DNA from 3 places in the Actinoplanes sp. CA-015351 genome. Region 2 is predicted to be linked to each of the others. Evidence: predicted binding sites of a transcription regulator. Region 2 holds the regulator's gene; each other region holds the start of a gene.
The links. The regulator HrcA, encoded in region 2, represses chaperone genes, less so after heat shock. The targets are predictions, from matches to a motif close to GGTTNGCACNCTCNNNNNGAGNGTGCNAACC.
Positions count from the first base shown of each region.

Region 1: groL (chaperonin GroEL) is a predicted target of HrcA. The motif match lies at 2,968-2,998, and genes of this name have one in related genera.
Region 3: groES (co-chaperone GroES) is a predicted target of HrcA. The motif match lies at 2,720-2,750, and genes of this name have one in related genera.

Region 1 covers NZ_CP192102.1:8,031,329-8,038,183, forward strand. The annotation lists gene ACQP2E_RS36550 (Ig-like domain-containing protein) at 1-1,099, shown strand, start outside; gene groL (chaperonin GroEL) at 1,154-2,776, opposite strand; gene ACQP2E_RS36560 (GNAT family N-acetyltransferase) at 3,142-3,648, shown strand; gene ACQP2E_RS36565 (hypothetical protein) at 3,681-4,091, shown strand; gene thrC (threonine synthase) at 4,317-5,600, opposite strand; SAM riboswitch class I at 5,611-5,748, opposite strand; gene ACQP2E_RS36575 (ABC transporter permease) at 6,474-6,855, opposite strand, start outside.
Region 2 covers NZ_CP192102.1:1,310,351-1,317,205, reverse strand. The annotation lists gene ACQP2E_RS06055 (16S rRNA (uracil(1498)-N(3))-methyltransferase) at 133-867, opposite strand; gene dnaJ (molecular chaperone DnaJ) at 1,209-2,345, opposite strand; gene hrcA (heat-inducible transcriptional repressor HrcA) at 2,380-3,402, opposite strand; gene ACQP2E_RS06040 (DUF4870 domain-containing protein) at 3,567-4,076, shown strand; gene hemW (radical SAM family heme chaperone HemW) at 4,069-5,271, opposite strand; gene ACQP2E_RS06030 (enoyl-CoA hydratase-related protein) at 5,299-6,045, shown strand; gene ACQP2E_RS06025 (hypothetical protein) at 6,103-6,855, shown strand, end outside.
Region 3 covers NZ_CP192102.1:695,931-702,785, reverse strand. The annotation lists gene ACQP2E_RS03230 (sugar ABC transporter substrate-binding protein) at 1-608, opposite strand, end outside; gene ybaK (Cys-tRNA(Pro) deacylase) at 955-1,437, opposite strand; gene ACQP2E_RS03220 (class I SAM-dependent methyltransferase) at 1,456-2,658, opposite strand; gene groES (co-chaperone GroES) at 2,874-3,188, shown strand; gene groL (chaperonin GroEL) at 3,261-4,904, shown strand; gene ACQP2E_RS03205 (ABC transporter ATP-binding protein) at 4,909-6,693, opposite strand; gene ACQP2E_RS03200 (ABC transporter ATP-binding protein) at 6,690-6,855, opposite strand, start outside.

The DNA.
Region 1 (6,855 bases), 1.8 Mb from region 2:
CGTCTTCGTGGCCCAACCGCAGGTCGTCACACCGCTGAACGTGCTGTCCAACGACCATGATCCGAACACCGGGCAGGTGCTGCGTGTCGCCTCGGCCGGCGCCGCGGGCAAGGGCGCCGTCGTGCTCCACCCGGACGGCACGATCACCTACACCTCGGCGGCCGGTGCCAGCGGGCCGGACACGTTCACCTACCTGGTCAGCGATGATCTTGGGCGTACCGACACCGGCCTGGTGACCGTCACGATCGTCGCGAACGCCCCGCCGGTGGCCGGCCCGGACACGGCCACCGTGCTCACCGGCAGCACCGTGCTGATCGACGTGCTGGCCAACGACACCGACGTCAACACGGGCCAGACCCTGACCATCGACTCGGCCGGGCTTGCGGGGCACGGTTCCGCTTCGCTCTCCGGCGGCCGGATCCGGTACGCCCCGGCGGGTGACCAGACCGGCCTGGACACGTTCACCTACCAGGTGAGCGACGGCGCGGGCGGAACAGCGTCAGCCACCGTGGAGGTGACCGTCCTCGACGGCCGTCCGCCAGCGGTGCCGGACCGGGCGGCGGTCACCAAGCCCGGGGAACGAGTCGGAGTCTGGCTGCCCAGCATCGACCGTCAGGGGCGGGCGGTCACGGTGACCGAGGTCGGCACGCCGGCGCACGGCACGGTGGTGCTGAACGCGAACGGCAGCGTGACGTACACACCGGATCCGGGCTTCATCGGGACGGACACGTTCACCTACACCGTGGTGGACGCGAACGGAAACGTGGCGCAGGCGTCCGTGGTGATCATGGTCGGCCTGGAGACGTCGCCAAGCCCGGAACCCAGCTCATCGGCTGAGCCCAGCCTCTCGCCTGCGCCCAGCGTTTCAGCGAGCCCGCACCCCACCCAGTCGGCGAAACCGAGCGTTCCACCAGGTCCAAGCCAGCCGGCGCCCAGCCCGCCGGGGCCAAGCACGCCGCCTCACTCCTCGCCGACAAGTCCGATAAATCAGGAACTACCCACCACCGGGAGCGAAGCCATATCCCTGGTCCGAGCCGGTGCGGCCGCTGTCCTGACCGGCGCCGCCCTGCACCTGCTGAGCCGCCCCCGCAAGAGCTGACCCCAACGAGAAAGGGCGGCCCGCCGAAGCGGACCGCCCTTCCAAGACTTGGACTTAGAAGTCCATGTCACCGCCGCCCGGGGCACCGGCCGGAGCCGGGTTCTTCTCGGGCTTGTCGGCCACGACGGCCTCGGTGGTGAGGAACAGCGCGGCGATCGACGCGGCGTTCTGCAGCGCCGAACGGGTGACCTTGGCCGGGTCGATGATGCCCGCGGCCAGGAGGTCCACGTACTCGCCGTTCGCAGCGTTCAGGCCCCAGCCGGGCTCGAGGTTGCGAACCTTCTCCACCACGACGCCACCCTCAAGGCCGGCGTTCACGGCGATCTGACGCAGCGGGGCGTCGAGCGCGACCTTGACGATGTTGGCACCAGTGGCCTCGTCGCCGGACAGGTCCAGCTTGTCGAACGCGCTCTTGCCGGCCTGAACCAGCGCCACGCCACCACCGGGGACGATGCCCTCCTCGACGGCCGCCTTCGCGTTGCGAACGGCGTCCTCGATGCGGTGCTTGCGCTCCTTGAGCTCGACCTCGGTGGCCGCGCCGACCTTGATGACCGCAACGCCGCCGGCCAGCTTGGCCAGACGCTCCTGCAGCTTCTCACGGTCGTAGTCGGAGTCCGAGCGCTCGATCTCGGCGCGGATCTGGTTGACCCGGCCCTGGATCTGCTCGCCGTTACCGGCACCGTCGACCACGGTGGTCTCGTCCTTGGTGATGACGATCTTGCGGGCCTGGCCCAGCAGGGTCAGGTCAGCGGCGTCCAGCTTGAGGCCGACCTCTTCGCTGATGACGGCGCCACCGGTGAGGATGGCGATGTCCTCCAGCATGGCCTTGCGGCGGTCACCGAAGCCCGGGGCCTTGACGGCGACGGACTTGAAGGTGCCACGGACCTTGTTGACGACCAGGGTGGCCAGGGCCTCGCCCTCGACGTCCTCGGCGATGATGACCAGCGGCTTGCCGGACTGCATGACCTTCTCGAGGACGGGCAGCAGGTCCTTGACCGCGGAGATCTTGCTGTTCGCGATGAGGATGTACGGGTCGTCGAAGACGGCCTCCATCCGCTCCGCGTCGGTCATGAAGTAGGCCGAGATGTAGCCCTTGTCGAAGCGCATACCCTCGGTGAGCTCGAGCTCGAGGCCGAAGGTGTTGCTCTCCTCGACGGTGATGACGCCTTCCTTGCCGACCTTGTCCATGGCCTCGGCGATGATCTCGCCAACCGTGGAGTCACCGGCGGAGATGGAGGCGGTGGAGGCGATCTGCTCCTTGGTCTCCACGTCCTTGGCCAGCTGCTGCAGGCCCTCGGAGACGCTGGCGACAGCAGCCTCGATGCCACGCTTCAGGGCCATCGGGTTCGCGCCTGCGGCGACGTTACGCAGGCCCTCACGGACCAGCGCCTGCGCCAGGACGGTCGCGGTCGTCGTGCCGTCACCGGCGACGTCGTCCGTCTTCTTGGCGACCTCCTTGACCAGCTCGGCGCCGATCTTCTCGAAGGTGTCCTCGAGCTCGATCTCCTTGGCGATGGATACACCATCGTTGGTGATCGTGGGGGCGCCCCACTTCTTCTCGAGGACGACGTTGCGGCCCTTGGGGCCGAGCGTCACCTTGACGGCGTCGGCAAGCTGGTTCATGCCGCGCTCGAGGCCCCGACGAGCCTCCTCGTCGAATGCGATGATCTTGGCCATACGGCGTTGTCCTCCCGGACATCCGCGGTGCCGGGCCTCGTCGGCCCCGCTTTCCGCACGTTGAGGAACGTCTGTGGACGTCACCACCTGGCGATGTGACGTCCTCAGGCCGAGCCGGATAGCCCGCGACGACCGGTTTCGTGTCGAAGCACCGATGGCAGCGCTGCGACCGGAACCCCACCGTCCCGACCTGCTGGCACTCACAAGTAGCGAGTGCCAATGACTTGTTTAGCACTCTGGGGTACCGAGTGCAAGAAACACCATCTTCCCGCGAAACCCCTGACCCCGGCCGTGTATTCACATAAGGATCTTGAAAGTGCAGGTCAGGGTTGCTCCCGCGCACGGCGGACGGTATGGAGGACGTCATGGAGAACTGGACCGTACGCCGGGTCACACCAGAGGACACGGGACGGATGCGGGCGCTGCGACTGGAGATGCTCGCGGACAGCCCGCTCGCTTTTCTGGAAACCCTGGCCCAGGCGGCGGCTCGCCCGCACGAGAGCTACCGGCACCGGACCCGGCAGTCGTCGTCCGGTCCGGACACCGCTCAGTTCGTCGCTGACCCGGTCGACGGTCCCCTGATCGGGCACGCCGGCGGGACCGTGCTGCCGGACGATCCGCACTGCACTGTCGTGTTCGCGGTCTACCTGACTCCGGCGTACCGGGGTGGCAAGGTGCTGGCTCAGCTCGTTGACGCGGTCGCCGACTGGTCGCTGGCGTCCGGGCGGGACGAGCTGATGCTGGAGGTGGTGGTCGGCAACGATCGGGCCGTCCGGGCATACGAAAAGCTGGGTTTCACCGACACGGGGGTGCGGCTGCCGCATCCGACGGTGCCCACGCTCACCGAGCTGCAGATGCGCCGGCGGATCTGATGCGCCCGCGGGCTCGCACTGTCCTCACCGCCGTGAACGGCACCACGGGCGCGGGCCTGCTGCTCGCGTTTGCGACCAGGACGAAGATCAGGCGGGGCCCGGACGGGATTTTCATCGCCGAGAACTACCGCTTCAAAAAACCGCCGGCGTCCTGTTTCACCATCGGCTCGGTGATCATCACAAAGCGGTCAGCGGAGTGGCTGCTCGACCCGCGCCGCGAGAAACTGTTGCGCCACGAGTGCCGGCACGCCAGCCAGTACGCCGCGCTCGGCCCGTTCTTCTGGCCTGCGTACTGGATCGCCTGCATCTGGTCGATCATGCTCACCCGCTCATTCGGGGTTCGCAATTATTTCGAGAAGGCGGCCGGGCTCGTCGATGGGAACTATCCCGACTTCGAACCCCTGCGGCCATGGCTGCAGCGGCTGCTGCGAAGGCAGCTCTGAGAAGTTTTGGTCGGGAGGACGGACGCACAGCGCCTCCGGCTCGAAAGCCACGTGGGTCAGCGCTGGATCGTTGGGTCCCTCGGAGATTGTCGCCAATGTCCAGGTGAGGAGCCTCGTACGGCGTCGCGTCCTCCCGCAGTGAGCATCCTGCCGATCCGGAGATCAGATCGCAAGTCCTCGCAGGAGGGAATCTTCGACAGCGGGCAGAGAACCAACTACTGAGAGTTATCCCAGCAGGCCGGCCTCCCGGGCGCCCTTCAGCGACGGCTTGATCGTGTGAGTCGGTCCAACCTGGCCGGCGACAGCGTCCAGAGTCTTCAGACCCTCGCCGGTGTTGTAGACGACAGTCTCTTTCTCCGGGTCCAGCTTGCCGCTCTCGACCAGCTTCTTCAGCACGGCAACCGTGGTGCCACCGGCGGTCTCGGCGAAGATGCCGGTGGTCTCGGCGAGCAGCCGGATGCCGGCACGGATCTCCTCGTCGTCGGCGTAATCCATCCAGCCGCCGGTCCGGTTGACCGCCTCGATCGCGTACGCCCCAGCGGCCGGGTCACCGATGTTCAGCGATTTCGCGATGCCGGTCGGCTTCACCGGGATGATCTCGTCGGTGCCCTTGTGCAGGGCCGTGGCGATCGGGTTGCACCCGGCCGACTGTGCGCCGAACACGGCCCAGCCGCCCTCCGGCGCCTCGACCAGTCCGATCTCGACCAGCTCGGTGAACGCCTTGTCCACCTTGGTGAGCAGCTCACCCGACGCCATCGGGATCACCACCTGGGCCGGGATGCGCCAGCCCAGCTGCTCGGCGACCTCGTACCCAAGGGTCTTGGATCCTTCGGCGTAGAAAGGCCGGACGTTCACGTTGACGAACGCGGTGTCCTCGAACTCGTCGGTCTCGACCAGCTCGCTGCAGAGCCGGTTCACGTCGTCGTAGGAGCCCTCGATCGCGACCAGCTCACCGCCGTAGACAGCGGTGGTGATGATCTTGCCCTGCTCCAGGTCGGAGGGGATGAAAACGATGCTCGGCACACCGGCACGGGCCGCGTGCGCGGCGACCGAGTTCGCCAGGTTGCCGGTTGAGGCGCAGGAGAAGCGGTTGAAGCCCAGCTCCTTGGCCGCGGTCAGGGCCACCGAGACGACCCGGTCCTTGAACGAGTGGGTCGGGTTCTGCGAGTCGTCCTTCACCCAGAGCGGCGCTTTCAAGCCGATCGCGGCGGCCAGCGCCGGGGCGCTCACCAGCGGGGTCAGACCGGGGTCGAGCGTCACCCGGGTGGCCGGGTCCTGGCCGGCCGGGAGCAGCCCCGCGTAACGCCAGATGTTCTGCGGGCCGGCTTCGATCTCGGCCCGGGTGACCCGCGCAAGCGCCGCCTGGTCGTAGGCGACCTCGAGCGGGCCGAAACACTCGTAACAGGCGTGCTGCGCGGCGAGCGGGTATTCCGCGCCGCAGGCACGGCAAACCAGGCCGCGAGCAGGGGAAGTGGTGGTAGCGCTGGGTGCACTGACGGCAGACGTCATCGAGGCTTTCCTCTCATCTTTCCCCGCGGCGACCTGCCGGAACGGGGACGGAATTAGCACCTGCCGCAGCGCTGGCCTCGCCATCGAGACACGCGCGGTGGTTGCCGGGGCTTCATCGGGCCGTTCCCTCTGCCCCTCTGGATGAGGTATTCAGTTGTTTCTCGAAGCTTACGACGAGATTCCGCCATCACCACCACGAGTTCCCGAGGTGTGAGCGACTACTCCCCCGAAAATCCAGATCAACTTCAGGTCGCAGCTGGGTGGTGGGTACCGACCGCTGCTCACGCCGAGGGCCCGGCGCGACTCGCTGGCCGCTCCGCGTCCAACCCGCTCCCCCCACCAGGCGACCTGCGAAAATGGCTCCCGCTCACCCCACGGCGTGTTGATTTAGGGCGCGATTCGAACCCGAAGTTCACACGAGCGGCCGTTCCGCGACGTGCGTGTGGACATAGGGTGCGGATCGCGCCCTAAATCAACACACTGAACCCGAAGTCGACAGGCCGCGTCCCCGTGTTGACTTCGGGTTCCCAGCGCACCTCAAGTCGACACGCATCGGTGGCGGGGCGGAGCAGAGCTGCGGTTCGCCAGGGTGCCGGCCACCCTTTGGCCGCTCCGCGTGTCGTGCTCGCGGGCGTCCCGGCAAATCTTGGTAACGAGCGGTGTCTGGAGGCACCGCCATGCTCCACACATCGGCCGCCCGTCGGCCCTTGCCGTAGCAGCGAGTAACTCCGCAGCCGGAAATATCCAAGATCGCGGAGTGACCGGTGCCCACCTCTCCCGGGGCCGACAGACCGGACGAAACGGGCCGGGCCGAACCGAGCTGGGCCGGGCCGAGCCGGCCCGGCGTGGTGAATCCACGCCGTCGCCTGACCCTCAGGAAGTGATGTCCTTGCGGGTGAAGCGATAAAACGCGATCCCCCAGAAAATCGTGGCATAAACGACAGCCGAGATCGCGCCCTTGGCCAGGTCCTCGGCTTGGATCGGGGTGGAGAGCAACCCCCGCCACGCGTCCGTGTAGTGCGTCGGCAGGAAGTCCCGGATGCCGCCGAGCGCGGTGATCTGGTCCAGGATGCTGGAGAGGATCCACAGCATCACGGCTCCACCCACGGCACCCAGCGCCGCGTCGGTCAGCACCGACATGAGGAACGCCAGGCCGGCCACGACCAGCATGGTCACCAGCAGGTAGGCCAGGATCCCGAGCAGTCGCAGCAGCCCCTCGGCAGGCGAGATCTCCGCCGCGATGGTGCTGCCCAGC
Region 2 (6,855 bases):
CGCCCCGCCGTGACAGCGCGTAACACTCCGCAGCAAGCAGTCTCCAAGATCGCGGACTGGTTGTCTCGTGCCACTCGGCGGGGTGCTGGGCGACACTCGCGGCTGGGCGATTTCGGTCGAGCGTGTCCTGTCCTACCAGCGGGTCAGGCGGGTGGAGAGCACTGACAGGGCTGCCACGCCGGCCGTCGAGGTGCGCAGGACCGCGGTGCCCAGGCGGACCGGGACGGCGCCGGCTGTCTGGAATGTCGCCACCTCGGCGTCGCTGATGCCGCCCTCGGGGCCGACCACCAGGATGATCTCGCCGGATTCCGGGAGTGGCGCCGAGGTCAGCCGTTCGGTTGCTTCCTCATGCAGCACGAACGCGGCCGCCGCGTCCGCGATCCGGGCCGCTACCTGCTTCGTGGAGCAGTCCGGATCGCCGGACACCGACGGGAGCCAGGATCGGCGGGCCTGTTTGGCTGCCTCCCGGGCGGTTGACGCCCACTTGTCGCGGGCCTTGATGCCGCGGTCGCCGCGCCACTGCGCCACCGATCGGGAGGCCGCCCACGGGACGATCTCGTCGACGCCGACCTCGGTCATCGCCTGGACGGCCAGTTCGCCGCGGTCGCCCTTCGCGATTCCCTGGACCACGACCAGACGCGGGTCGGCGGCCGGTTCGGTGGTACGGGAGCCGATCAGCAGGTCGACGGTTCCCCTGCCGACCGCGCTGACCTCGGCTTTCGCGGTGCCGCCCCGGCCGTCGGCGAGGATCAGCGTCTCGCCGGCCCGGAGCCGCTGCACGGTGGCGGCGTGGTGCCCTTCCGGCCCGTCCAGGGTGAACGACGTTCCAGCGGGCAGACTCTCGACCAGAAACAGAGGTGCGGACACCCCCGAACGCTACCGAACCCCACCCCAGCCAGCGCCCACGGTCGCCCAGCGCCCGAAATGTGGAGCCCCAAGCACAAGCCGCCCGGCGCTAGCCAGCGCTCGAATTGTGGAGCCCCAAGCACAAGCCGCCCGGCGCGGCGCACCGGCCGTGGGCCATCCGAACCCGGCCGCAGGTGGTGGAGCCACCTGCACACCTGGCCGCGCCACGGGGGTGACAGGAAAAGGGGCGCGACCACTCACGCAGGTCGCGCGGCCCGGGGAGCGTCAGCGAACCCGGGCCGGGCCCTCGGCGTGAGCGACGGTCTGAACCCACCACCCCGCTGCGACATCCGAATTTGACCTTAATGTCCGTTGAAAGCGTCCCGCATTCGCGAGAAGAAGCCGCCCTGCTTGCTGAGTTCCGCGATGTCCTCGCCGCGGGTCTTGGCGAAGTCGCGGAGCATGCGTTCCTGGTCGGCGGTGAGTTTTGTCGGGGTTTTGACGTCGAGGTGCACGAAGAGGTCGCCGCGACCCTGGCCGCGCAGATGCGGTACGCCCTTGGTGCGGATGCGCAGCGTGCTGCCGGGCTGGGTGCCGGGCTTGACCTCGATGTTTTCCTCGCCGTCGAGGGTCTTGATGGTCATCCGGGTGCCGAGGGCGGCGGCGGTCATCGGGAGCGTCACCCGGCAGTGGAGGTCGTCGCCCTTGCGGGAGTAGACGTCGTGCGGGCGCTCGTGGATCTCGACGTAGAGATCGCCGGCGGTGCCGCCGCCGGGGCCGACCTCGCCCTGCTGGGCCAGGCGGATGCGCATGCCGTCCTCGACGCCCGCCGGGATCTTGACGGTCAGGGAGCGTCGTGTCCTTATCCGGCCGTCGCCGGCGCAGGTGGGGCAGGGCGTCGGGATGGTCGTGCCGTGGCCCTGGCAGTTCGCGCAGGGGCGGGACGAGACGACCTGGCCGAGGAAGGTGCGCTGCACCGACTGGACCTCGCCGCGGCCGGCGCAGACGTCGCAGGTCGCGAGTTGTGTGCCGGGGGCGGTGCCGGCGCCGGAGCACTGGGTGCAGAGGACCGCGGTGTCGACGGTGATCGGCGCCTCGACGCCGAAGGCGGTCTCCACAAGGTCGAGCTCGAGGCGCAGGATCGCGTCGGCGCCGGGACGGGTACGCGGGCGCGGCCCACGTGAACCGCCGCCGGCCGCCGTGCCGAAGAACGCGTCCATGATGTCTTGGAAGCCGACGAAAGGTCCGGCTCCGCCGGGGCCGGGCGCGCCGCCACCACCGGGCGCGAGAGGGTCGCCGCCGAGATCGACGATCTGCCGCTTCTGATCGTCCGAAAGGACCTCGTAAGCGGCGTTGATCTCTTTGAACTTCTCGTGCGCCTCAGGGTCCGGGTTGACGTCGGGGTGGTACTGCCGAGCCAGTTTGCGGTAGGCGCGCTTGATCTCGTCGTCGGTGGCTTCCCGGCTCACGCCGAGAATTCCGTAGTAGTCCTTGGCCACGGGGTTTGGAGTCCTCAATGTCTGCGCGAATCCGTCAATTCTGTGCCAACAGGTCGCCAACGTACCGTGCCACTGCACGAACAGTAGCGATGGTGCCCGGGTAGTCCATGCGGGTGGGCCCCAAAACACCGAGCCCACCAACGATCGTCGCACCTGGTCCGTAACCGCTGCTCACCACGGATGCCGACCGGAGGTTGTCGATCTCGTTCTCGTCGCCGATCCGGACCCGGGTGGTGCTCGGTTCCAGGTCACCGATCAGTTTCAGCAGGATGACCTCCTCCTCGAGGGCTTCGAGGACGGGGCGCAGCGTGCCCTGGAAGTCCAGCACACCACCGCGGGTCAAATTGGCGGTACCGGCAAGGGCGAGGCGCTCCTCACTGCGCTCGACGAGCGTCTCGAGCAGCACCGAGGCGAGACACGCCATCGCGGGACGCCGCTCCGGAGCCGACTCGTCGACGAGTTTCTGCACCAGGAGCGGGGTGTCGGCGAGTTTCTGACCGACCAGTTTCTCGTTCACCCGGCGGCGCAGCTCCCAGACGTCGTCGGCAGCGATCGGCCCCGGCATCTCGACGAGGCGCTGCTCGACACGGCCGGTGTCGGCGATCATCACGAGGGTGAGCCGGGTCGTGGAGATCGGCACCAGCTCCAGATGGCGGACCGAGGAGCGGGAAAGGCTCGGGTATTGCACCACGGCGACCTGGCGGGTCAGCTGGGCGAGGAGCCGGACCGTGCGGTGCACGACGTCGTCGAGGTCGACGACACCGACCATGAAGCGCTCGATGGCGCGGCGCTCGGCGGGGGTCAGCGGCTTGATCCGGGTGAGCCGGTCGACGAAGAGGCGGTAACCCGCGTCGGTGGGCACCCGGCCGGCACTGGTGTGCGGCTGCCGGATGTAACCCTCCTCCTCCAGGACGGCCATGTCGTTGCGCACGGTCGCCGGGGAGACGCCCAGCTGGTGACGCTCGACCAGAGCTTTGCTGCCGACCGGCTCGTGCGTCTCGACGTAGTCCTGGACTATCGCCCGGAGAACCTCGAGTTTGCGGTCATCGAGACTCATATGACCCCTCCCCCTGTTGGCACTCGCTTTGGCACTCCCGAAGACAGAGTGCCAGTCTACGTCGCCAGGGGCGGCAACGCGATGATCGAAAGTACGTAGCGTTCTCAGATCTTGGGCGGCGGGGCGGGCACGACCCGGTGGATTACCAGCCTTAGCGTGGAGATATGACCGAGCCTCCTCGCCCTCCTGAGGGAAATGATCCCTATAACGACCCTTATGCCCAGACCCCACCCCCTGGGTATCAGCCGCCGCCCCCTCCCGGTTACGGCCCGCCGCAGGGATATCCGCCGCCGCAGGGTTACGGGTACGGCGGATATCAGCAGCCTCCGGGCGCCGGCGAGGACCGCACCTGGATCGTGCTGACCCACTTCATCAGCGCACTTGTCGCCTTCCTGAGCAGCGGCACGCTCGGCTGGGTCATGCCGCTCATCACACTGCTCTCGCAGGGCGCGCGCTCGCCGCAGGTCCGCGCCGAGGCCGTGCAGGCGCTGAACTTCCAGATCCTCTGGTCGGTTCTGACGATCGTCGGATACATCCTGATCTGCGTGTTCATCGGCTGGCTGGTCGTCCTGGCCACCTGGCTGATCGCCTGGATCGTGCCGCTGATCGCGGGCATCAAGGCGACCAACGGGCAGCCGTTCCGTTACCCGCTGAACGTCTCGATCATCAAATAACGTCCCTGATCACGGCGTCGGCGAGCAGCCGGCCCCGCAGCGTCAGCACCAGCTGTCCCCGGTCGTAAGCGCCCTTGTCGAGCAGTCCACCGGCAAGGGCGCGTGCTGCCGCGTCCTTGTTGAGACCTCGCAGCGAGATGCCCTCCCGCAGACGAACGCGGAGCATCACGTCCTCCACGTGCCGGTCCTCGTCGGTGAGAACCTCGCGGGCCAGGCCAGGCGACTCGCCGGCGGCGAGCCTTTTCGCGTACGCGGACGGATGCTTGACGTTCCACCACCGCACCCCACCGACGTGGCTGTGCGCGCCCGGACCCAGGCCCCACCAGTCGGCACCGGTCCAATAGAGCAGGTTGTGGCGGCACTCTCCGCCCTTTTTCGCCCAGTTGGACACTTCGTACCACTCGAAGCCGGCACTGGTCAGCGCCTGCTCGGCCGCCAGGTAGCGGTCCGCGGCGACGTCGTCCTCCGGGAACGGCAGCTCACCCCGGCGCATCCGGGTCGCCATCCGCGTGCCGTCCTCGACGATCAGGGCGTACGCGCTCACGTGGTCGACCCCGGCGTCGACGACCGCGTCCAGCGACCGGGCGAAGTCGTCCGGGCTCTCCCCCGGCGTTCCGTAGATCAGGTCGAGGTTGACGTGCTCGAACCCGGCGTCACGGGCTTCGAGGGCGGCTTGTGGTGCCCGGCCGGCGGTGTGTTTGCGGTCGAGGACGCGCAGAACGTTCTCCGCGGCGGACTGCATGCCCAGTGAGATGCGGGTGAAGCCGGCATTACGCAGTGTTTTTAAATACGAAATATCGACAGATTCCGGATTTGCCTCGGTGGTCACCTCAGCATTGGCCGCCAACCCCCAGGTCTTGTCGATCCCCTCCAGGATCCGGGCCAGATCGTCCGCCGGGAGCAGCGTCGGTGTGCCACCGCCGACGAAGACCGTGTCCACCTTCTTGCCGGGCTCGATCACCCGCGCGGCCAGCGCCAGTTCTTGCAGAACGGTGGAGGCGTACTCGTCGCGGCTCGCACCGCCACCCAGCTCACTGGCCGTGTACGTGTTGAAGTCGCAGTACCCGCAACGGCTGGCACAGAACGGAACATGGACGTAGACGGCGAACCCGTTCTCACCCACGTGCCGGGTCGCTTCCTCAGGAAGCGAGCCATCAGTGGGTACGGGTTCACCATCGGGGAGTGCGCCTGCCATCCGTCAAGCGTAGTTATCGTTCCGGACATGGATCCGGTCCGCACCCTGACTCTGGACAACCCTGCCAGCCGCAACGCGCTCTCCACCGCAGTGCTGCGCGGAATGCTCGACGATCTGGCCTCGGCCGCCGCCGATCCGGCGTGCCGGGTGATCGTCCTCTCACACACCGGCCCGGTCTTCTGCTCGGGCGTCGACCTGAAGGAGACCGCCGCGGCCGCGCCCGGCGACAAACTTCCCGCCGAACTGCTCGCCGACGTGCTCGCCGTGCTCTGGGAGTTTCCCAAGCCGGTGGTCGCGCGGATCGCCGGTCCCGCTCGCGCCGGCGGCCTCGGCCTGATCGGCGCGGCCGACATCGCGGTCTGCGACCGCTCCGCCACGTTCTCCTTCACCGAGGTACGCCTCGGCGTGATCCCCGCGGTGATCAGCGCCACCGTCCTGCCCCGGCTGTCGCCCCGCGCCGCCGCCGAGCTCTTCCTGACCGGCGACGTCTTCGACGGGACGCGAGCCGCGGAGATCGGCCTGGTCACTGCCGCGGTCGCCGCCGAGGATCTGGACGAAGCCGTGGCCGGCTTCTGCGCGTCGCTCATTCGCGGCGGTCCACTCGCGCTTGCCGGCACAAAACAACTTCTCCGGCGTACGCGTAACGAGTCGATCCGCACCGAACTGGCAGATCTGGCACACCGGTCCGCCGGATACTTCAAGTCCGCGGAAGGACGTGAGGGTGTCGCCGCGGCACGGGAGAAACGGGATCCGTCCTGGTCCGTCGCCATGTAGTCACGCCGAGCCACGGGCGCTCGTTGGTTAGGCTTGGCGGCCGGCGACAGCTTGGAGGTGGGCGTGCGCAAGAAATCGATCATGGGCGGCATCGCCCTGCTGGCCCTCCTCGGTGCGCTCGGCGTCTTCGTGGTTCTGCGCTCGGTGGTGACCAGCATCAAGCTGCCGCAGCTGGGCCCGGAGTGCACGGTCAGCGCCGACGGCCAGGTGACCCTCGACTCCGTGCAGATGGCGAACGCCGCGACGATCACCGCGGTCGGTGTCCGGCGCGGCCTGCCCGAGCAGGCCGTGGTGATCGCGCTCGCCACCGCGTTCCAGGAGTCGAAACTGGAGAACCTCGACGACGGCGACCGGGACTCGGTCGGGCTCTTCCAGCAGCGACCCAGCCAGGGCTGGGGCACGTTCGAGCAGATCAAGGACCCTCGGTACGCGGCCGGCAAGTTCTACTCCGCCCTGAAGAAGGTCAAGGGCTGGCAGGAGATGCGGGTCACCGACGCGGCACAGAAGGTGCAGCGCTCGGCGTACCCGGAGGCGTACGAGAAGTGGTCCGACGAGTCGCGGGTGCTCGCCGCCGCGCTGACCGGCCGGGCCACCGGCGCCGTCGAGTGCCGTTACACCGGCACTCCGGCGGTCCGGGGCGCCGAGGCGGCCACCGCCCTGCTCGCCAGCCTCAAGCTGGACTGGGGCAAGAAACTGCCGAACAAGGCGACCGCCAGCGACCCGGCCGGCCTGACCGTCTCGGTCTCCAGCCCGGACACCGGCTGGCGGTACGCACACTGGCTGGTCTCGCACGCCGCGGTGAGCGGCCTC
Region 3 (6,855 bases), 610 kb from region 2:
GTGTACTCACCCGAGTCGAACTTCGGCTTCAGGATCGAGTCGTAGCCCTCCTTGAAGAGGGTGGCGTTGTTGTCGGTCGGCGAACCGTTCAGGTACGCGACGACCGGCTTGGTCACCTTCTTCTCGGTGAGGCAGTCGATCAGGCCCTGGCCCTGGAGCTTGCCGACCTCGACGTTGTCGAACGACACGTAGTAGTCGGCGCCACCGTTGAGGGTGAGGCGGTCGTAGTCGATGGTCGCGATACCCGCGGCCTTCGCCTTGTCCAGCACGGCCTTGCCGGTGCCGGAGTCCAGGTTGACGATGACCAGAACCTTGACGCCGCTGGAGATCATGCCGTCCGCGATCGTCTGGAACTGGGTCTTGTCACCCTGCGCGTTCTGGATGTCGGCCTCGACACCGGCCGCCTTGAAGGCGTCGGTGAGGTACTTGAGGTCGGCGGTCGCCCAGCGAGCGGAACTCTTGGTGTCCGGCAGGATCACACCGACCTTGCCGGCCGACGAGCCACTGCTGCCGCTGTCGCCGTCACTGCCACTTTCACTGCCACACGCAGCCATGCTTCCGGTGGCCAGGAGGCCGACCGCGGCAAGGGCGAACAGTCCCTTACGCATTCCTTATGTCCTTTCGGGGGGTAAATCCGGGGCCTTGGTTCGGATTTGTCAGGGGTCGCGTGAAGCCCGAGAGGGACGCTTCCCCTGTGACGCCGATGGAGGAGGAACCGGTTTGTTGTGCCCGGCAACGTATTCCCATGGTGGCCGAGAACACAAGCCGCAATGGAGGTCTATCTCGTAACGAGGGATAACAATCCGGCAACACAGCTCTGTTACCAGCAGGTACCTTGCCGCACGAAAAACGCCCCCGGATACACACGGGGTAACGCTAAGTAATGTTCGGCCTCGAAGTTGGCAGATCCCGGAAGAACAGACGTTTCCTGACTCGTACTAGGATGCTGCGACTTCAGCTGCGGATCGGTGCCACGGTCGCGCTGGTCAGGCGAATCAGGTCGGCCGGGGCCAGCGAGACCTGGAGACCCCGGCGGCCCGCTGAGACGTACATCAGGTCGAGATCGGGCGCGGTGTCGTCGATCACCGTGGGGAGTCGGCGGCGCTGGCCGAGCGGGCTGATCCCGCCGCGGACGTACCCACTGCTGCGCTCGGCGGCGGCCCGGTCCGCGAGCGTGGCCCGCTTGCCTCCGGCGGCCTGCGCGAGCGCTTTCAGGTCGAGGTCGCCGGTCACCGGCACGACCCCGACGACCAGTTTCCCGTCGACCTCGGCGATCAGCGTCTTGAAGAGGCTCGCGGGCGCGACACCCAGGAACTCGGCGACCAGAGCGCCGTAGTTCGGCGAGTCGGGCGACACCTCGTACGGATGAAGGGTGTGCGCGACCCGCTCGGCGGTCAGCACGACGGTGGCCGGCGTGCCGGCCGCTTTCTTCGCCATGCGGGGCACGGTACCGCGCTACGACTCACGAGTGATCAACGCCACCGGCGCGCCGGCGACCCGGGTCAGCACCAGGCCGGCGCCGTTCGGACCGGAGAGGCGCAGATCCTTGCGCAGCTGGTCCGGGACGAGGGCCGAACCGCGCTTGCGAATCTCCAGCCGCCCGATCCCCCGCTCCCGCAGCAGGGCGCGCAGCTTCTTCAGGGAGAACGGCAGCACGTCGGTCACACCGAGCCGACGGGCGAACGGCGTGTCCACCGGATCGTCGGTGTAGACGTACGCGATGTCCGGATCGCCGAGCCGCCCGCCGACCGTCTCAGCGAACTCGGCCACCAGGTGCGAGCGAACCACTGCCGGGTCCGGGTCGTACAGGTACGCGCCGACCGGGCCCACCGGTGCGGCCTCGACGCCGGACCCGGTGAGCTCCGCGACGCCCCGCGACGCGTCCCCGGCGCCGCTCAGCAGCGACGCCCGGCGTGGATCCCGGGCGAGCGGCCCGCACCAGAAGGCCGCCTCGACCAGGTCGCCCCCGACGCTGACCCACTCACCCTCGGCGCCCGGCGGCAGCAGGCCGTGGTCGATGCCGGGCGCGAGTTTCAGCACGGTCCGCGGTACCCGCTGCGGCAGCGCCGCCACGAAGTCCCACGGCGGCGAGTACGACTTCGGGTCGAACACCCGCCCCCGCCCGGCCTGACGGCGTGCCGGGTCCGCGAAAACCGCGTCGTACGCCTCCACCGCGACCGTGGTGGCGTCCGCGCACTCCACCGTGATCAGGTCGGTCAGGCCGAGCGCCTCGACGTTGGCGGCTGCGACAGCGGCGGTCAGCGGGTCGGCGTCGACCGCGTACACCCGGATGCCGCGGCGGGCCGCGGCGAAGGCGTCGGTGCCGAGACCACAGCCCAGGTCGGTGAGCGAGCGCACATCCGCGGCGGCGAGCCGCTCCGCCCGGCGAGCCGCGACACCCGCTCGGGTGGCCTGTTCCAGCCCCGGGCGGGTGAAGAACATCCGCGCCGCGTCCGGCCCGAACTTCATCGCCGCGCGGCCGCGCAAACTAGCCTGGGTCAAGGCGGCTGCCGCGAGTTCCGCGCCGATGCCCCGGGCCCGGACGGCCGAGGCGGCGGCGAGAGGCTCGGCGTCAGCCACCTCAGCCGCCACGGCCAGGGCTTCGACCCCTTCCGGGGTACGTAATGCAGAGAGCAGCTCAGGTGTCACGACAGGCATTCTCCCTGGCATGACAGGCTGGCACTCTGGTTGACGGAGTGCTAGTTCCGGAATAGTCTCCGATTAGCACTCTCAACATGAGGGTGCCAGCCGTGCGGCCCGCCCGTGCGGTCAGGCACCAGGCGGACCGGCACCCGCGACGACGGCCCCGCCCGGTGGCATGAGGCATGAGACCGGCCTGGTTCATGGCCGGCGAAACCTGTACCCAGGAGGGTATGCCCGTGACTACCGCGACAAAGGTTGCGATCAAGCCGCTCGAGGACCGCATCGTGGTCCAGGCGAACGAGGCTGAGACCACGACCGCTTCCGGCATCGTGATCCCCGACACCGCCAAGGAGAAGCCGCAGGAGGGCACCGTCCTTGCTGTCGGTCCCGGCCGGATCGACGACAAGGGCAACCGCGTTCCGCTCGACGTTCAGGTCGGCGACGTGGTGCTCTATTCGAAGTACGGCGGCACCGAGGTCAAGTACGCCGGCGAGGAGTACCTGGTGCTCTCCGCCCGCGACGTCCTCGCGGTCATCGAGAAGTAAGACCTAACTGATTGCGCCTGCGCCCTGTTCCGATAGCTCGGGGCAGGGCGCTGGTGCGTGAAGGGACCATAAATGGCGAAGATTCTCAGTTTCTCTGACGACGCCCGGCACCTGCTGGAGCACGGCGTCAACACGCTCGCCGACACGGTCAAGGTCACCCTCGGACCGCGCGGTCGCAACGTCGTCCTGGACAAGAAGTTCGGTGCGCCCACGATCACCAACGATGGTGTGACCATCGCCAAGGAGATCGAGCTCTCCGACCCGTACGAAAACCTTGGCGCGCAGCTCGTCAAGGAGGTGGCGACCAAGACCAACGACGTCGCCGGTGACGGGACCACCACCGCGACCGTGCTCGCGCAGGCGCTGGTCCGTGAGGGCCTGCGTAACGTGACCGCGGGCGCCAACCCGATCGGCCTCAAGCGCGGCATGGACCTGGCCTCCGAGGCCGTCTCCAAGGCTCTGCTGGCCAAGGCCGTCGAGGTCGCCGACCACAAGGCGATCGCGAACGTGGCCACCATCTCGGCCCAGGACGCCACCATCGGCGAGCTGATCGCCGAGGCGATGGACCGGGTCGGCCGCGACGGTGTCATCACGGTCGAGGAGGGCTCGGCCATGCTGACCGAGCTCGACGTGACCGAGGGTCTGCAGTTCGACAAGGGCTTCATCTCGCCGAACTTCGTGACCGACGCGGAGTCTCAGGAGGTCGTCCTCGAGGACGCCTACATCCTGATCACCACGCAGAAGATCTCCAGCATCGAGGAGCTCCTCCCGCTGCTGGAGAAGGTGCTCCAGGGCGGCAAGCCGCTGCTGATCATCGCCGAGGACGTCGAGGGCCAGGCCCTCTCCACCCTCGTGGTGAACGCGCTCCGCAAGACCATCAAGGTCGCCGCGGTGAAGGCGCCCGGTTTCGGTGACCGCCGCAAGGCGATCCTCCAGGACCTGGCGATCGCGACCGGTGGCGAGCTGATCGCCCCCGAGCTCGGTTACAAGCTCGACCAGGTCGGCATCGAGTCGCTGGGCAGCGCCCGGCGGATCGTCGTCGACAAGGAGAACACCACGATCATCGACGGCGGCGGCAACAGCGCCGACGTGGCCGACCGGGTCTCGCAGATCCGCAAGGAGATCGAGGCGTCCGACTCCGACTGGGACCGTGAGAAGCTCCAGGAGCGGCTCGCGAAGCTCTCCGGCGGCATCGCGGTGATCAAGGTCGGCGCGGCCACCGAGGTCGAGATGAAGGAGCGCAAGCACCGCATCGAGGACGCCATCGCGGCGACCAAGGCAGCGGTCGAGGAAGGCACCGTCCCCGGTGGCGGCGCCGCGCTCGCGCAGGTCTCCAAGGAGCTCGAGGGCAACCTCGGTCTCACCGGCGAAGAGGCCATCGGTGTCGCCATCGTCCGCAAGGCGCTGGTGGAGCCGCTGCGCTGGATCGCGCAGAACGCCGGCCACGACGGTTACGTCGTGGTGGGCAAGGTCGCCGAGCTGGGCTGGGGCCAGGGCCTCAACGCGGCCACCGACGAGTACGTCGACCTGGCCGCGGCCGGCATCATCGACCCGGTGAAGGTGACCCGCAACGCGGTCTCCAACGCCGTCTCGATCGCCGCCCTGCTGCTGACCACCGAGAGCCTCGTGGTCGAGAAGCCGGCCGAGGCGGCTCCGGCCGCCGGTGGCGGGCACAGCCACGGTGGCCACGGCCACCAGCACGGCCCCGGCTTCTAAGAAGTCAACGAACATGGAAGGGCGCGCCATCGGCGCGCCCTTCCTGCTTTTCCGAGGTCCCCTGCCAGGAACGCCACAGAGCCGCGTACGCCCCGTCGGCCGCCAGCAGCTCGTCATGTGACCCGATCTCGGCGATCCGGCCGTCCTCCACCACCGCGACCCGGTCGGCGTCGTGTGCCGAGAAGAGCCGGTGGGCGATCGCCACGACGGTGCGCCCGCGGACCACGGCCGCGAGGCTCTGCTCCAGGTCCCGGGCCGCCCGCGGGTCGAGCAGAGCGGTCGCCTCGTCGAGCACCAGCGTGTGCGGGTCGGCCAGGATCAGCCGGGCGAGAGCCACCTGCTGAGCCTGCGCCGGAGTAAGGGGCAGACCTCCGGCGCCGACCACGGTCGCCAGGCCGTCCGGCAGGTCGTCCACCCAGTCCAGGGCGTGCACGGCGGAGAGCGCCCCGCGTACCTCGGTGTCCGCGACGCCGGGACGCACCAGGGCGACGTTCTCGCGCAGCGTGCCGATGAAGATGTGGTGTTCCTGGCTGACCAGAGCGACCTCGGCGCGCAGCCGCTCCGGCGGCAGCGCCGCCAGTGGCACCTCACCCACCGTGATGCTGCCGGCGGTCGGCTGGTGCACGCCGGCGAGCAGACGGCCGAGGGTGGACTTGCCGGCGCCGGAGACACCGACCACGGCAAGCCGCTCGCCCGGCTCCAGGGTGAGATCGATACCGTGCAGCACCTCCCGGTCCGGCCGGTACGCGAACCGCACTCCACGCAGCTCGATCCGGCTACCGGACGGTTCCGGCCCGATGGCCGCCGGCGACGCCTCGGCCGTGACGCCGAGCAGCCGGGCCAGCGAGGCGGCGCCGACCTCCAGCTCGTCGAGCCAGGCGGAAAGCCGGTCGAGCGGGTCGACGAGCTGCTGCACGTAGATCACCGCAGCGGTCAGCTGACCCAGCGTCACCACGCCGCGCAGATAGAGCCAGCCGCCGGTGAGCAGGGTGACCACGACCGGCAGGACGTAACTCGTCTCGATGATCGGCCACCAGACGGTCCGCAGGAAGAGCGTGTGCCGCTCGGCCTTCCAGGCCCGCGCGAGGTCCACGTCGGTACGCGCAACCCGCTGCCGCCCCCGGCGCAGCGCCTCGACGGTCCGCGCGCCCTCCACCGTCTCGGTGAGCCCCTCGGTCACGTCGGAGTACGCCGCGTTCTGCTCCAGATAACCCTCCGGCGCCCGCCGCAGGTACCACCGGGTCCCGACCACCAGGATCGGCACCCCGATCAGCAGCGGCACCGCGAACAGCGGACTGACCAGCACCAGTGCCACCACGAACAGGACCAGCGTGATCAGTGCGATCATCGTCTCCGGCACCGCGAACCGGACGCACTTGGAGAGCGCGTCGACGTCCCGGGTGGCCCGGGTCAGCAAGTCACCGCTGCCCGCGGCCTCCACCGTGGACAGCGGCAGGGTGACGACCCGGGCGACGAACTCCTCGCGGAGCCGGGCCAGTACCCGCTCGCCCAGCCGGGCCGAGGCCAGATGCGCGAACCGGGTCAGGATCGCCTGCGCCAGCACGAATCCGGCGAGCGCGAGGACCAGCCGGTTCAGGTCGTCCATCGGCTCGTGCTTCTCGATCGCCTCGACCAGGTCGCCGAGCAGCCGCGGGCCGGCCAGGGCTGCGAGCGCCGCGGCGACGTTCAGCCCGACCGCGGCACGGAACATCCCCGGGTCGAGGCGGACCAGGTCACGGGCGTACCGGCGAGCCTGCGACGTGCTCGCCACCGGAAGCGGGCGGGTCATGGCTGATCCTCGCGCAGCACCATCCGTGCGTACCCGGGTGTGGAGCGGAGCAGGTCCTGATGCGGGCCGGCCGCCACCAGCTGTCCATTCTCGACGTAGCAGACCTGGTCGGCGCGGCTCAGCAGCAGCGGGCTGGACGTGCAGACGACAGTGGTACGCCCG